DNA from 2 places in the Streptomyces capitiformicae genome. Region 1 is predicted to be linked to the other one. Evidence: riboswitches for the same ligand, from Rfam matches in the RefSeq annotation. Region 1 holds a riboswitch; the other holds the start of a gene.
The links. Region 1 has a riboswitch for S-adenosylmethionine ahead of thrC (threonine synthase). Riboswitches for the same ligand answer to the same signal wherever they lie in the genome.
Positions count from the first base shown of each region.

Region 1 (7,128 bases):
TCCTCGAGCTCGATCTCCTTGGCGATGGACACACCATCGTTGGTGATCGTGGGGGCGCCCCACTTCTTCTCGAGGACGACGTTCCGGCCCTTGGGGCCGAGCGTCACCTTGACGGCGTCCGCGAGCTGGTTCATGCCGCGCTCGAGGCCGCGCCGCGCCTCCTCGTCGAACGCGATGATCTTGGCCATGTGAAGTGGTCCTCCCGGACTGGGGTGGATTGCTCCGGACCGTGCTGGCGCCCGCGACGGACGGCCTGCCTGCCTCGTGGTTCCTTGCCCCACCCGGCCTGCGGGCCTCACCGACCCGGTCCTCGTTGTCACTCTCACCTTCAGAGTGCTAACGCCAATGATTAGCACTCGACCCATGCGAGTGCAAGCGGCTCTCGGTAGTCAGCCGGTGATCCGCAGGTGAACGCGCCCCCCGCGCGCCCGGACGCGACCTCGCACACGACCGCGCACGCGCCCCCGCCCCCGCCCCCGCCCCGACACGGAGTCCGCACACACCAGAGGGCTCGCACCCCTGACGGGATGCGAGCCCTCCGAAGAAGAACGAAGAACGTCGCTGCGTTGAACCCGGCGCGTTACTTCAGCGGCCGCCAGTCGGACCATGTCCGCCTGCGGCCCCTTCTGACCCTGCGAGATCTCGAACTCGACCCGCTGGCCCTCTTCCAGGGTGCGGTAACCGTCCATCTGGATCGCGCTGTAGTGGACGAATACATCCGCACCACCGTCGACCGCGATGAAGCCGTACCCCTTCTCCGCGTTGAACCACTTGACGGTGCCCTGAGCCATGCCTAACTCCCCTATTACTGGCCCTTGCGCAGATCCGCACTTCGCGGATCCGGGTCAGACCTCACCCCCCAACGGTTGGGGGTGTGCGCCGGAACGCGTCGACCGCGGCTGAATGTATCTGTCCAACTGCCGTCTGCAACAGGTCAATCGGACGAGAAATCTGGACACGCGGGTTCGGGAATGTACGAACAATTCGCCCGAATTCAGGGCAAGTCGGGCTCCATAAAAGGAACGAAACACGCAAATGCCGTGCACACTTTGGCTACTTCACATAGGGCGTGCGGCGCGATCAGATATGCGCCCGGCATGAAATCACTACGGCGATCGAACCGGGTTCCCCAACTCTACCGCGCTCAACCATAGAGAATTACCCCCTCCGCTTCTCTCGCGGAGGGGGCAATTCGATGAACAGCGAGTAACCAGTGTTACCCACGGTTACTACCGGCGAGTACTGAACGAAGGTCAGCCACCCGCGACAGCCGGGATGATCGAGACGCCGGCCCCATCCGGGGTCGCCGTCTCCAGCCCCTGCTCGAACCGGACATCATCGTCATTCACGTACACATTCACGAACCGCCGCAACTTGCCCTGGTCGTCCAGAACCCGGGCAGCGATCCCGGTGTGGTTCTTCTCCAGATCGGCGATGACCTCGGCGAGGGTGGCCCCTTCGGCCTGAACCTCGGCCTGACCACCGGTGTAGGTGCGAAGAATGGTCGGGATGCGGACATTGACGGACATGACTTGTGACCTCCGGGGAGTGCGGCGAACCTAAGGGGCGCGGGGCGGTATTGAATGCGCGGCTGCCGCCGCGTGGGCGCGACAAGCCCCCACCTGCCCGCAGCCGAACGACTAGCAGCTCTTACGCAAGACCAGCCTCACGGAACGACTCAAGGTTGGGACGAATCGTCGCAGTAAGCCCGGTCCCGGCCACCGCATCCAACGTCTTGAGCCCGTCACCCGTGTTGAGAACGACCGTGGTGAGAGAGGGATCAAGAACCCCGCTCTCAATGAGCTTCCGGGTCACACCGACGGTCACCCCGCCCGCGGTCTCCGCGAAGATCCCCTCCGTCCGCGCGAGCAGCTTGATCGCGTCCACGATCTGCTCATCGGTCACGTCCTCGACCGCCCCACCGGTGCGCCGAGCGATATCGAGAACGTAAGGACCATCCGCCGGGTTGCCGATCGCGAGCGACTTCGCGATCGTGTCCGGCTTCTGCGGCCGTACGACGTCGTGGCCCGCCTTGAACGCGACGGACACCGGCGAGCAGCCCTCGGCCTGCGCACCGAAGATCTTGTACGGCTTGTCCTCGACGAGCCCGAGCTTGATCAGCTCCTGGAGCCCCTTGTCGATCTTCGTGAGCTGCGACCCGGAGGCGATGGGCACGACGAGCTGGTCCGGCAGCCGCCAGCCGAGCTGCTCGCAGATCTCGTACGCCAGCGTCTTGGAGCCCTCGGCGTAGTACGGCCGCAGGTTGACGTTGACGAAGCCCCAGCCCTCGCCGGCCGGGTCGCCGATCAGCTCGGAGCAGAAGCGGTTCACGTCGTCGTAGTTGCCCTGGATACCGACGAGCTCGCCGCCGTAGACCGCGGCCATGACGACCTTGCCCTGCTCCAAGTCGTGCGGGATGAACACGCAGGAGCGGAAGCCGGCGCGGGCGGCGGCGGCGCCGACGGCACCGGCGAGGTTGCCGGTGGAGGAGCAGGAGAGCGTGGTGAAGCCGAAGGCGCGGGCGGCCTCCAGTGCCTGGGCGACGACGCGGTCCTTGAAGGAGTGCGTCGGATTGCCGGAGTCGTCCTTGACGAACAGCTTGCCGGCGTCGACGCCGAGCTCACGCGCGAGGTTGTCGGCCTTGACGAGCTGGGTCCAGCCGGGGTTGATGTTCGGCTTGTCGGCCACGTCGGCCGGGACGGGCAGCAGGGGGGCGTAACGCCAGATGTTCGCCGGGCCGGACTCGATCTTCTTGCGCAGCTCCTCCGTGTCGTACGCGGAGAAGTCGTACGCGATCTCCAGCGGCCCGAAACACTCCTCGCAGGCGAAGACCGGGCCGAGGGGTACTTGGTGACCGCACTCGCGGCAGCTCAGGGCCGCGGCGGAACCGAGGTCGACGGTGGAGTTCGTGGAGCTTGCAACAGTCTGCACAGCCATGTGAGGCGAGGCCCTTTCTCCTCATCTTCCTCACGACGCATCTCGCCGTGAGACGGATTTGGCACCTTCCCTAGCCGGGAGCCTCGCGGTGCGAATCGCCACGTGCGTCACGCGCCTGTGGCAGTGATCGCTACGAGACCGGCTGGAGGGTTGCCGGGGCTTCATCGGGCCGTATCCCTCTGCCCCTCTGGATGAGCGGTATTTGGTTGTATACGCAAACGACCCTCGACATGCGATGGTCATCAGCGTTGTCCAAGACTGTAACCGAAGGCCACGACAGTTGAGGGAGCCGTCCGAACCGCGAGACGCATCACACCGCTCACACCGCAGAGGAGCCGCGCACTGTGCTGAACGAAGTCGAGCGCTGGCTGAGCACCCGCTCCTGGTCCGTGACCGACCGCCCGCTCCACAAGATCATGGCCGCGAAACGGGCCACCGGCCAGACGGTCAGTGTCGTCCTGCCCGCGCTCAACGAGGAGGCGACGGTCGGCGAGATCGTCGCGATCATCCGCCACGACCTCATGCAACAGGTCCCGCTCGTCGACGAGATCGTGGTCGTCGACTCCGGTTCCACCGATCGAACGTCCCAGGTGGCCGCCGCGGCTGGGGCGAAGGTCGTCCACCGCGACGAGATACTCCCGCGCATCCCGACCGTGCCCGGCAAGGGCGAGGTCCTGTGGCGCTCGCTGCTCGTCACGACCGGCGACATCGTCTGCTTCGTCGACGCGGACCTGAAGGAGTTCTCGTCCGACTTCGTCTCCGGGATCGTCGGCCCCCTGCTCACCGACCCCGGTGTCGACCTCGTCAAGGCGATGTACGACCGCCCCCTCGGCTCTGCCGCCGGCCAGGGCGGCCGGGTGACGGAACTGATGGCGCGCCCCCTGCTGAACATGCACTGGCCGCAGCTCGCCGGTTTCGTCCAGCCACTCGGCGGCGAGTACGCGGCCCGCCGCTCCCTGCTGGAACAGCTCCCGTTCCCCGTCGGCTACGGCGTGGAGTTGGGCATGCTCGTCGACGCCCTGCACCTGGTCGGCCTCGACGCCCTCGCCCAGGTCGACGTCGGCGTCCGCAAACACCGCCACCAGGACGGCCAGGCCCTCGGCCGTATGTCCGCGGCCATTTACCGCACCGCCCAACTGAGGCTGGCCCGCGGCCACCTCATCCGTCCGGTGCTGACCCAGTTCGAACGAGGCGAGCAGGGCTTCGAGCCCCGCACGCACTCGGTGGACATGGAGGAGAGGCCGCCGATGGTGGAGATCGCGGAGTACATGAAACGAAGGGCCGCGTGATGAAGGGGGCCGAGCTGTGAAGTGACGGCTGCGGGTGGTTTGTGGTTGCTCGCGCAGTTCCCCGGCGCGCCTGAAAGACACGGCCCTGCGGGCCGACAAGCACGGGGCGCAGCCCCTGCTTTTCAGGGGCGCGGGGCTGTATCGATATGCGGCTCCGCCGCGGGGCGCGACAAGCCCCACCTGCCCGCACCCGCCAACGCACAGGCACCCCTCACCCCGCTGGGCACCGGCATCCAGCCCAACCCGTACGTTTGCCCACCGAACCCCTTGGCTAGGTTGAGCCCTATGGCATCAACGCAAGGTGCACAGATCCTCGTCGCCTCCAACCGCGGCCCCGTCTCGTACACCCTGGACGTGGCAACCGGCGAAATCACAGCGAAGCGCGGTGGTGGCGGCCTCGTGTCGGGCCTTTCCGCGATCGACCCGGACGCCGGCGCGGTATGGGTCTGCTCGGCCCTCGGCGCCGGCGACCGAGAGGCCGTACGGCGAGGCATCGGCGAGCCCGGCGTACGGATGCTGGACATCCCCGCCGACGTGCACCACGACGCGTACAACGGCGTCGCCAACTCCACGCTGTGGTTCGTGCACCACATGCTGTACCAGACCCCGCTGGAACCGTCCTTCGGTGCCGAGTTCCGCGCGCAGTGGGCGGCGTACGAGTCGTACAACCACTCCTTCGCCGAGGCGCTGGCGGAGGAGGCGGCGGACGGCGCGGCGGTGCTCATCCAGGACTACCACTTGGTCCTCGCGCCCCGGATGCTGCGCGAGCTCCGCCCCGACTTGCGGATCGGCCACTTCTCGCACACCCCGTGGGCGCCGGTGGACTACTTCCGGCTGCTCCCCGACGACATCGCCGCGCAGGTGCTGAGCGGGATCCTCGGCGCCGACCGGGCCGCGTTCCTCACCCGGCGCTGGGCGGACGCGTTCACCGAGTGCTGTCACGCCGTGCTGGGCCCCGGGATCCCGTCCGGCACCAGGATCGGCGTACACGGACTCGGCGCCGACGCGGACTTCCTGCGCGCCCGCGCCCACGAGGCGGACGTCGACGCACGCATGGTCGCGCTGCGGGAGCAGATCGGGACGGCCCCGGACGGCACCCCACGCCGCACGATCGTCCGCGTCGACCGCACGGAACTCTCCAAGAACATCGTGCGGGGCCTGCTGGCGTACCGGCAGCTCCTCGACGACCAGCCCTCCTGGCGCGAGCGCGTCGTGCACGTCGCCTTCGCCTACCCGTCCCGGCAGGACCTCGCCGTGTACCGGGAGTACACGGCCGAGGTCCAGCGGGTCGCGCACGAGATCAACGAGCGGTACGGGACGCCGGGTTGGACCCCGGTCGTCCTGCACGTCAAGGACGACTTCGCACGGTCCCTGGCGGCGTACCGGCTGGCCGACGTGGCCCTCGTCAACCCCATCCGGGACGGTATGAACCTCGTCGCCAAGGAGATGCCGGTCGTCTCCGACGAGGGGTGCGTGCTGGTGCTGTCGCGGGAGGCGGGGGCGTACGAGGAGTTGGGCGACGACGCGATCGTGGTGAACCCGTATGACGTGAGCGGCACCGCGGCCGCGCTGCACCAGGCGCTGTCCATGCCGGCGGACGAACGGGCCGAACGCACGAAGCGGCTGGCCGCCGCGGGGACCGCGTTGCCGCCGACCCGGTGGTTCTTGGATCAGCTTCGTGGGTTGGAGAGTGCCTGATAGCTCGGGGGAGCTGTTCGTCGGCGGGTGCGGGTGAGTTGTGGTCGCTCGCGCAGTTCCCCGCGCCCCTGAAAAGCAGGGGCTGCGCCCCGTGCTTTTCGGCCCGCAGGGGCCGTGTCTTTCAGGGGCGCGGGGAACTGCGCGACCAGCCCCCACGCACCAGCGCCCACGCACCAGCCCTCACGCGCCCGCACCCGCCGAACCACCCTCTAGAGGCACTCGGCGATTGATACCAGCAAGGCCACCACGCCCTGTGGGCCGTCCACCACCACGTCCGCTCGCTCCGAGAGTTCTGTCACCTCCGTGCTGCCGCTGCAGACCAGCAGACCCGGTGTGCCCTCCGTACGCAGCTTTTCCAGCGTCGCGAAGGCGGGGAGGTCGCCGAGGTCGTCGCCGGCGTAGAGGACGGACTCGGCGGAGACTTCCCGGAGGTAGTCGCGGAGGGCTACGCCCTTGTCCATGCCCGGTGGGCGGAGTTCCAGGACCAAGCGGCCCGGCTCGACGATCAGGCCATGGCGGGTGGCCAGCTCTCCGAGAGGTGCGCGCAGCGCTTCGAACATGGCCTGAGGGTCGTCGGCCCGCCGTGTGTGGACGGCGACGGCCCTTCCCTTGTCCTCGATCCACGCCCCCATCCCGGCCATCCCGGCCATTCCGGCCATTCCGGCGAGGAGGCCGGGCAGTTCATCCCGTACCGCCGTCACCCCCGGGTGCGGGGGCGGAGCGCTGACCGTGCCCGTGGCGGCGTCCCAGCGTTCGGCGCCGTAGTGGCCGAGGACGGTGAGGTGCTCCAGGCCGGGGACGCCGGCGAAGCCGCCGTAGCGGACGGCGACATCGGCCGGACGGCCGGTGATGACGGCGACGGAGGCCACCTTCGGGGCGAGCGCCGCCAGTGCGGCGACCGCGTCGGGGTGGGCGCGGGCCTGCTCGGGGTCGGGCACGATCGGCGCGAGGGTGCCGTCGAAGTCGAGCGCGATCACCGCCCGGCCGGGGTGACGGAGCATCGCGTCCAGCGCGTCACGCCCGGCGGGGGTCACGGGTGTCGGCAAGGTGACGGGGGAATCCTGTTCGCTGCCCATGACTCGACCTTATCCGCGCGTCACCGGCCGGCACCTCCCCACATCACGCCACCCCACGTCACCGCTCCGCTCTGCGCGCCTCCCGCACCCTGCGCAGCCGGTTCACGGTCACCGGGTCATGGGCGAGG
Region 1 is NZ_CP022161.1:2,420,725-2,427,852, forward strand. Features, by position in the region: gene groL (chaperonin GroEL) at 1-188, opposite strand, end outside; partial or broken gene CES90_RS10640 (cold-shock protein) at 591-791, opposite strand; gene CES90_RS10645 (MoaD/ThiS family protein) at 1,254-1,529, opposite strand; gene thrC (threonine synthase) at 1,651-2,937, opposite strand; SAM riboswitch class I at 2,956-3,135, opposite strand; gene CES90_RS10655 (glucosyl-3-phosphoglycerate synthase) at 3,282-4,226, shown strand; gene CES90_RS10660 (alpha,alpha-trehalose-phosphate synthase (UDP-forming)) at 4,512-5,924, shown strand; gene otsB (trehalose-phosphatase) at 6,134-7,000, opposite strand; gene CES90_RS10670 (DUF3263 domain-containing protein) at 7,059-7,128, opposite strand, start outside.

Region 2 (7,128 bases), 1.8 Mb from region 1:
ATGCGCAAGATCTTCCCCGACCACTGGTCGTTCATGCTGGGCGAGATCTGCATGTACAGCTTCATCATCATCATCCTCACGGGTGTGTACCTGACGCTGTTCTTCCACCCGTCGATGAACGAGGTGGAGTACCACGGCTCCTACGTCCCGCTCCAGGGACAGCTGATGTCCGAGGCGTTCAACTCGACCATGCACATCTCCTTCGATGTGCGCGGTGGTCTGCTGATCCGGCAGATCCACCACTGGGCCGCGTTGGTCTTCCTCGCCGGCATGTTCGTGCACATGATGCGCGTGTTCTTCACCGGCGCGTTCCGCAAGCCGCGTGAGATCAACTGGCTGTTCGGCTTCCTGCTGTTCGTCCTCGGCATGTTCACCGGCTTCACCGGTTACTCGCTCCCGGACGACCTGCTCTCCGGCACCGGTGTCCGCTTCATGGAGGGCGCGGTCCTGTCCGTGCCGATCGTCGGCACGTACCTGTCGTTCTTCCTCTTCGGCGGCGAGTTCCCGGGCGGCGACTTCGTGGCCCGCTTCTACTCGGTCCACGTCCTGCTGCTGCCGGGCATCATGCTCGGTCTGATGGTGGCGCACCTGATCCTGGTCTTCTACCACAAGCACACGCAGTTCGCGGGCCCCGGCAAGACGAACAACAACGTCGTCGGTATGCCGCTGCTTCCCGTGTACATGGCGAAGGCCGGAGGCTTCTTCTTCCTGGTCTTCGGTGTCATCGCGATCATCTCGGCGATCGCCACGATCAACCCGATCTGGACCATGGGTCCCTACCGTCCGGACCAGGTGTCGACCGGCGCCCAGCCCGACTGGTACATGGGCTTCTCCGAGGGTCTGATCCGTGTCATGCCGGGCTGGGAGATCAACTTCTGGGGTCACACGCTCGTCCTGGGTGTGTTCATCCCGCTGGTGATCTTCCCGCTGGTCCTGGTCGCGATCGCGGTCTACCCGTTCATCGAGTCCTGGGTCACCGGCGACAAGCGCGAGCACCACATCCTGGACCGCCCGCGCAACGCCCCGACCCGTACGGCCTTCGGTGTCGCGTGGATCACCTGGTACATGGTTCTGCTGATCGGTGGTGGAAACGACCTCTGGGCGACCCACTTCCACCTGTCGATCAACGCCATCACCTGGTTCGTCCGGATCGCGTTCTTCGTGGCCCCGGTCCTCGCGTTCATCATCACCAAGCGGATCTGCCTCGGCCTGCAGCGCCGGGACAGGGACAAGATCCTGCACGGTCGCGAGACCGGCATCATCAAGCGCCTGCCGCACGGTGAGTTCATCGAGGTCCACGAGCCGCTCAGCCAGGAGCAGCTGCACACGCTCACCGCGCACGAGCAGTACGCGCCGGCCGAGATCGGTCCCGCGGTCGACGAGAACGGTGTCGCCCGCAAGATCACGCGCCGCGAGAAGCTCCGGGTCAAGCTCAACAGGGGCTACTACGGCGAGGACAGCCAGATCGCCAAGCCCACCGTCGAGGAGTACAAGGAGATCACGAGCGGCCACGGCCACCACTGATCGCCTGCCGGCCTGATCGCCGGCTCGCTTCGCCACACCACGGTCGAAGGGCCCCCGTCCGATCTTCGGACGGGGGCCCTTCGCCGTGCGTGGAGCTGGATAGGGTGGGGTTCACACTGTTCTGATCCATGTCTGTGATCTACGACACTCAGGAGCGGCCTTATGAGCGCTGTGACCCCCGCTGGAGGCGACACCGCGGCGGGCCGTTCCTGGCCCGAGGTGCTGAACGCGCTGCTGTCCGGGCGCGACCAGGACGCCGGCGCGACGTTCTGGGCGATGGACCAGATCATGCGCGGCGAGGCGACGGACGCGCAGATCGCCGGGTTCGTGGTGGCGCTGCGGGCCAAGGGCGAGACCGTCGAGGAGATCACCGGGCTGGTGCGGGCGCTGTACGAGCACGCCAACGTCATCGAGGTGTCGGGTAAGACCGTCGACATCGTCGGTACGGGCGGGGACGGCGCCAAGACGGTCAACATCTCCACGATGTCGTCGATCGTCGTCGCCGGTACGGGGGCGAAGGTCGTCAAACACGGCAACCGGGCCGCTTCGTCGGCGTCCGGTGCGTCCGATGTGCTGGAGAAGCTCGGTGTCAATCTGGAGCTGACGCCGAAGCGGGTGGCGGAGGTCGCCGAGGAGGCCGGGATCACCTTCTGCTTCGCGGTGAAGTTCCACCCGGCGCTGCGGCATGTGGCCGCGGCGCGCGGGCAGTTGGGCATCCGGACCGTGTTCAACGCGCTGGGGCCGCTGGCCAACCCCGCGATGGTCAAGGCCCAGGCGGTCGGTGTGGCAGACCCCCGTATGGCGCCGATCATGGCCGGTGTCTTCGCCGAGCGCGGCAACTCGTCGCTCGTCTTCCGGGGCGACGACGGTCTCGACGAGCTGACCACGACGGCCACGTCCCGGGTGTGGGTCGTACGGGACGGCAAGGTGACGGAGGAGTCCTTCGATCCGCGGGATGTGGGGCTGGATCTGGTGCCGGTCGAGGCGTTGCGCGGGGCCGACGCGTCCTACAACGCGGATGTCGCGCGGCGGTTGCTGGGTGGGGAGACCGGGCCGGTGCGGGATGCGGTGCTGTTGAACTCGGCGGCGGCGCTGGTGGCGCTGGAGCCGGGGGCAGGGACGCTGGCGGAGCAGCTGCGGGGTGGCATGGAGCGGGCCGCCGAGTCGATCGACTCGGGGGCGGCGCGGACGGTCCTCGAACGGTGGGTCGCGGCCACCAACCGGTAGCGCCCCCGCCGCCCCTACCCGTCCCATCCCCAGGGGCTGCGCCCCTTCGACCCCCCCGGGTGCCTTTTCGGGTGCGGGTGGGTGGTGGGTTGCTCGCGCAGTTCCCCGCGCCCCTAAAAGACGAAAAGCACGGGGCGCAGCCCCTGCTTTTCAGGGGCGCGGGGAACTGCGCGACAAGCCCCCACCCACCCGCACCCGCCAAACCACGCCAACTTCCCGAGCTATGAGGCGCCCTTGTTCCGGTATCCGGACAGGAGTTGCGCCGCGGCGATCACGTCACGTACGTTCTTCGTCAGGTCATGAGTGACAGCCACAAGGCCCCGGCCGGCTGTCCGGCAACCCTCCGTCCGTGGCGGGGTGCCCCGGGTGAAGACCAGGCCGTGGGCAGCGAGGTCCTCGGCAAGCGCGGTCGTCGAGGAGCCTTCCGTGAGCAAGCGAATGCGATAGGGCCGCAGAGCCCCGCCTCCGCACACCCCTTTTCCCCTCACCGCCGCAGAGCCATGTCCGCTCGCCGGTGAATTCCGCCTGCCTTCACGGGAGTTCCGCCATGTCTGTCTCCACCCTTGCCGCCGACCAGTCCGTTTGCACCCTGCTGCCCGTTCTGGGTCGGGATGTCACCGTCCCGCTCGTCACCGGCGGCGAGGTCACCTACGCCGCGCTCGACTACGCCGCCAGCGCCCCCGCGCTGCAGCGGGTGTGGGACGACGTGGCGGCGTACGCCCCGTACTACGGGAGCGTGCACCGGGGCGCCGGGTACCTGTCGCAGCTGTCCACCGACCTGTTCGAGAACGCCCGCCGTACGGTCGCCGAGTTCCTCGACTGCCGGGAGGACGACCAGGTCGTGTTCACGCGGTCGACCACCGACTCGCTCAACCTCCTCGCCGCCGCTTTGCCCGCCGACTGCCAGGTCTTCGTCTTCGAGACCGAGCACCACGCCTCGCTGCTGCCGTGGCGCGACGCGCGGGTCACCTACCTCGACGCGCCGCGTACGCCCGCCGAGGCCGTGGCCACGCTGGAGCGGGCGCTCGTCGACCGTGACCCGCACGGCCCCGCCCTCGTCTGTGTCACCGGTGCGTCGAACGTCACCGGCGAGATCTGGCCGGTGCGTGAGCTCGCCGCCGCCGCGCACGTGCACGGGGCGCGGATCGTGCTCGACGCCGCTCAGCTGGCGCCCCATCACCCCGTATCGGTACGGGAGTTGGCTGTCGACTGGGTCGCGTTCTCGGGGCACAAGCTGTACGCGCCGTTCGGGTCGGGCGTCCTCGCCGGGCGGGCGGACTGGCTCAGCGAGGCCGAGCCGTACCTGGCCGGTGGCGGCGCCTCCCGCAAGGTGGCCCGGCGGGCCGACGGCGGGGTCGACGTCGAGTGGCATGTCACCGCCGCTCGGCACGAGGCCGGCTCGCCCAACGTCATCGGCGCCTACTCCATCGCCTCCGCCTGCAAGGCCCTCACCGAGGCCGGGTTCGACACGCTGGTCGCGCGTGAGCAGTACCTGATCGACACCGTGCGCGCCGGTCTCGCCGAGGTGCCGGAGGTGCGTGTCCTCTCCCTCTTCGGGGACGACGCCCCGCGTGTCGGCGTCATCTCCTTCGTCGTCGACGGCTGGAACAGCTCCCACTTCGCCGCCGCCCTCTCCGCCGAGTACGGCATCGGCGTACGCGACGGTCTCTTCTGCGCCCATCCCCTGGTCCGCACGCTGCTCGGGAGCGCCCCGGAGGCCCAGGGCGAGTGCGGTGCCCCCGAGGCCGCGCCCGGTGAGAAGTCCCTCAACGCGATCCGGGTGAGCTTCGGGGCGGGTACGCCCGACGAGCACGTGGAGCGGTTCGTGGGCGCCGTCAAGGAGTTGGTGCGGCAGGGCGCCAAGTGGGACTACCGCACGGTGGACGGGCGTTGCGTACCCGCTGTCTGAGCTGTCTGAGCTGTCTGAGCTGTCTGAGCTGTCTGATCCGCGGACATTGGCTCAGGGGACATGTGTTCGGGGAAGAGGGGGGTGGCTAGAGTGATCGGTCGGTCCGGTGGGCCGATCACCAGGGGGAGAGCAGATGACCAACGGGAAGAATCGGATAGGGGTGTTCGCGGCCGCCTCGGCGATGGCGGCGGCCGCGGTGCTGTCGGGCGGCGGGACTCAGGCGCGGGCGGCCGAAGCCGGTGAGGTGGCGGCGTCCGCGAAGAGGGACTGCGTCCAGGGGCATCTGTGCCTGTGGGGCAAGAAGGACTTCAAGCGGGGCCAGGGCGCGTGGTCGGTGAAGGCGACCGACAGCCACAGGTGCGGCAAGGGCGTGTGGAAGCCGCGCGACCCCAAGCGGTTCGCGCGCTCGGTGTGGAACCGCACCACGAAGGTCTGGTACGGGAAGACCGAGAGCGGCGCGGAGCGGCAGATCGTGCGCAAGACCGGAATGTACGGGTCGCTCATCGGCTCCATCCCCAAGCCGGCCTCGATCACACAGTGGTGCTGGAAGAAGAAGTGAACCGCGGGGGGCCGCCGGGCGACGCGTAGGACCTCGCCTCCGTCACCCGCGCCCCCAACAACACCATCCGCAGCGCCCGTTCGGTGGCGTCCGTGAGGAGTTCGCTCGCGCGGAAAATGGCCTCGGCGAGAGCCATCGGCGCGGGCAGGATGCCGGTGTACGCGTCCACGCCCGGCACCTCGTGCGCCCCCTCGCCCAGGGTGCCCGCGAGGGCCAGGACCGGCCGGGCGTGCAGCTTGGCCCGGCGGGCCACTTCGGCGGGGACCTTGCCCCGGGGAGTCTGGTGGTCGAGGGCGCCCTCGGCGGTGATCACCAGGTCGGCGCGGGCGAGGCGGGCGTCGAGGTCGAGATGGGCCAGGAGGACGTCGAAACGGGGGAGCAGCCGGGCTCCCAGGGCGGCCAGACCGGCGCCGAGACCGCCGGAGGCGCCGGTGCCGGGGCCGTGGCGGAGGTCGGTGCCGACAGGGGCGAGGTCGCGAGTGAGCACGTCCGCCCAGTTCTCCAGCGCGGCGGACAACTCCTCGACCTGCGCGGGCGTCGCGCCTTTCTGCGGGCCGAAGACACGGACGACGCCGCGTTGGCCGCACAGCACGTTGAACGGGTTGCAGGCGACGAGCAGTTCCACGTCCTTGAGACGGGGGTCCAGAGCGGCCGGGTCGATACGGCTCAGCCGGGTCAACTCCCTTCCTCCCGGAGGGAGTTCGTACCCGTCCGCGTCCAGCAGCCGCGCACCCAGCGCCTGGAGGGCACCGGCACCGCCGTCCGAGGTGCCCGAGTCGCCACAGCCGACCAGGATCCGCCGTACACCGGTGTCGAGCGCGGCGCGCATCAGCTCACCGACGCCGTACGTGGTGGTCGCGCCGGGATCACGCAGGCCGCGCGGCACGAGGGAGAGCCCGGCGACGGCGGCCATCTCGACGACGGCCGTTCCCGGGTCCTCCGTGTCGCCGGTGCCGAGAAGGGCGAAGTGGGTGCCCACCGGCTCACCGATCGGGCCCGTCGCGGGCAGGGCGACGAGGCGACCGCCGGTCGAGGCGGCCAGCGCGGCGGCCGTGCCCTCACCGCCGTCCACCAGGGGGATGAGGTCGACCTCGGCGTCGGGCACGACCCGGCGGACGCCCGCCGCGATGGCCTCGGCGGCGGCCTCGGCGGACAGGGACTCCTTGAAGCCACTGGGGGCTACGGCTACTCGGTTCAGCATGGTTCTCAGGGCTCCTTGGGGTCGTGGGTGCGTGGAGTCATCAGGGGCCGCCGTGTCACGGGCGGGCCAGCGGTACGCCCAGCAGCGGCCAGACCGCGACGGCGAAGAGGACGACGAGGGCGGCGGTCAGCGGGGCCAGGACGGCGGACAGACGGAGCAGGTCGCGTGGCGTGTAGGTGGGCGTTCCGGGGAGATCGGCGAAGAGCGCGACCGGCTTCGCGGAGGCCGACAGGGTGTGGCAGAAACCCGCGGCGGCGGTGGACGCGAGCGCGGCCGCCACCGGGTTGACCCCGGCGCCCACGGCCGCCGCGACGACCAGGGGAACGAGCACCGACGACCGTGCCGAACGGGACTGCAGGACGAGATGGGCGGCCGTGCTGAGCACCACGACCGCCACCAGGAACACCAGCGGAGTGACCGCCGAGGGCAGCCCGGCGACCAGCCACTTCGCCGCCCCCGAGTCACTGAGCGCGACACCCATCGCCATGGTCGCGGCCATGAAGAGCAGCATCGACCAGGGCACCGTCCGCAACGCGTCCTTCAGCCGTACGGTGCCCAGCGCGGGCGAGGACGCGACGATCGCGCCGATCAGCGCCACCACGGCCGGCGGCACCCGGTGGAGGGGCTCGGCGCACCACAGGACCACCACCGTGGCCAGCAGCAGGGCGCAGCGCGACTCGGCGGGGGACCAGGGGCCGGTGACCGGCT
Region 2 is NZ_CP022161.1:636,848-643,975, reverse strand. Features, by position in the region: gene qcrB (cytochrome bc1 complex cytochrome b subunit) at 1-1,524, shown strand, start outside; gene trpD (anthranilate phosphoribosyltransferase) at 1,687-2,751, shown strand; SAM riboswitch class IV at 3,047-3,163, shown strand; gene CES90_RS02775 (aminotransferase class V-fold PLP-dependent enzyme) at 3,299-4,660, shown strand; gene CES90_RS02770 (peptidase inhibitor family I36 protein) at 4,794-5,219, shown strand; gene CES90_RS02765 (glycerate kinase family protein) at 5,191-6,420, opposite strand; gene CES90_RS02760 (SLC13 family permease) at 6,476-7,128, opposite strand, start outside.
Region 2: it holds a riboswitch for S-adenosylmethionine, as region 1 does, so the genes downstream of both, CES90_RS02775 (aminotransferase class V-fold PLP-dependent enzyme) here and thrC (threonine synthase) in region 1, are expected to answer to the same signal.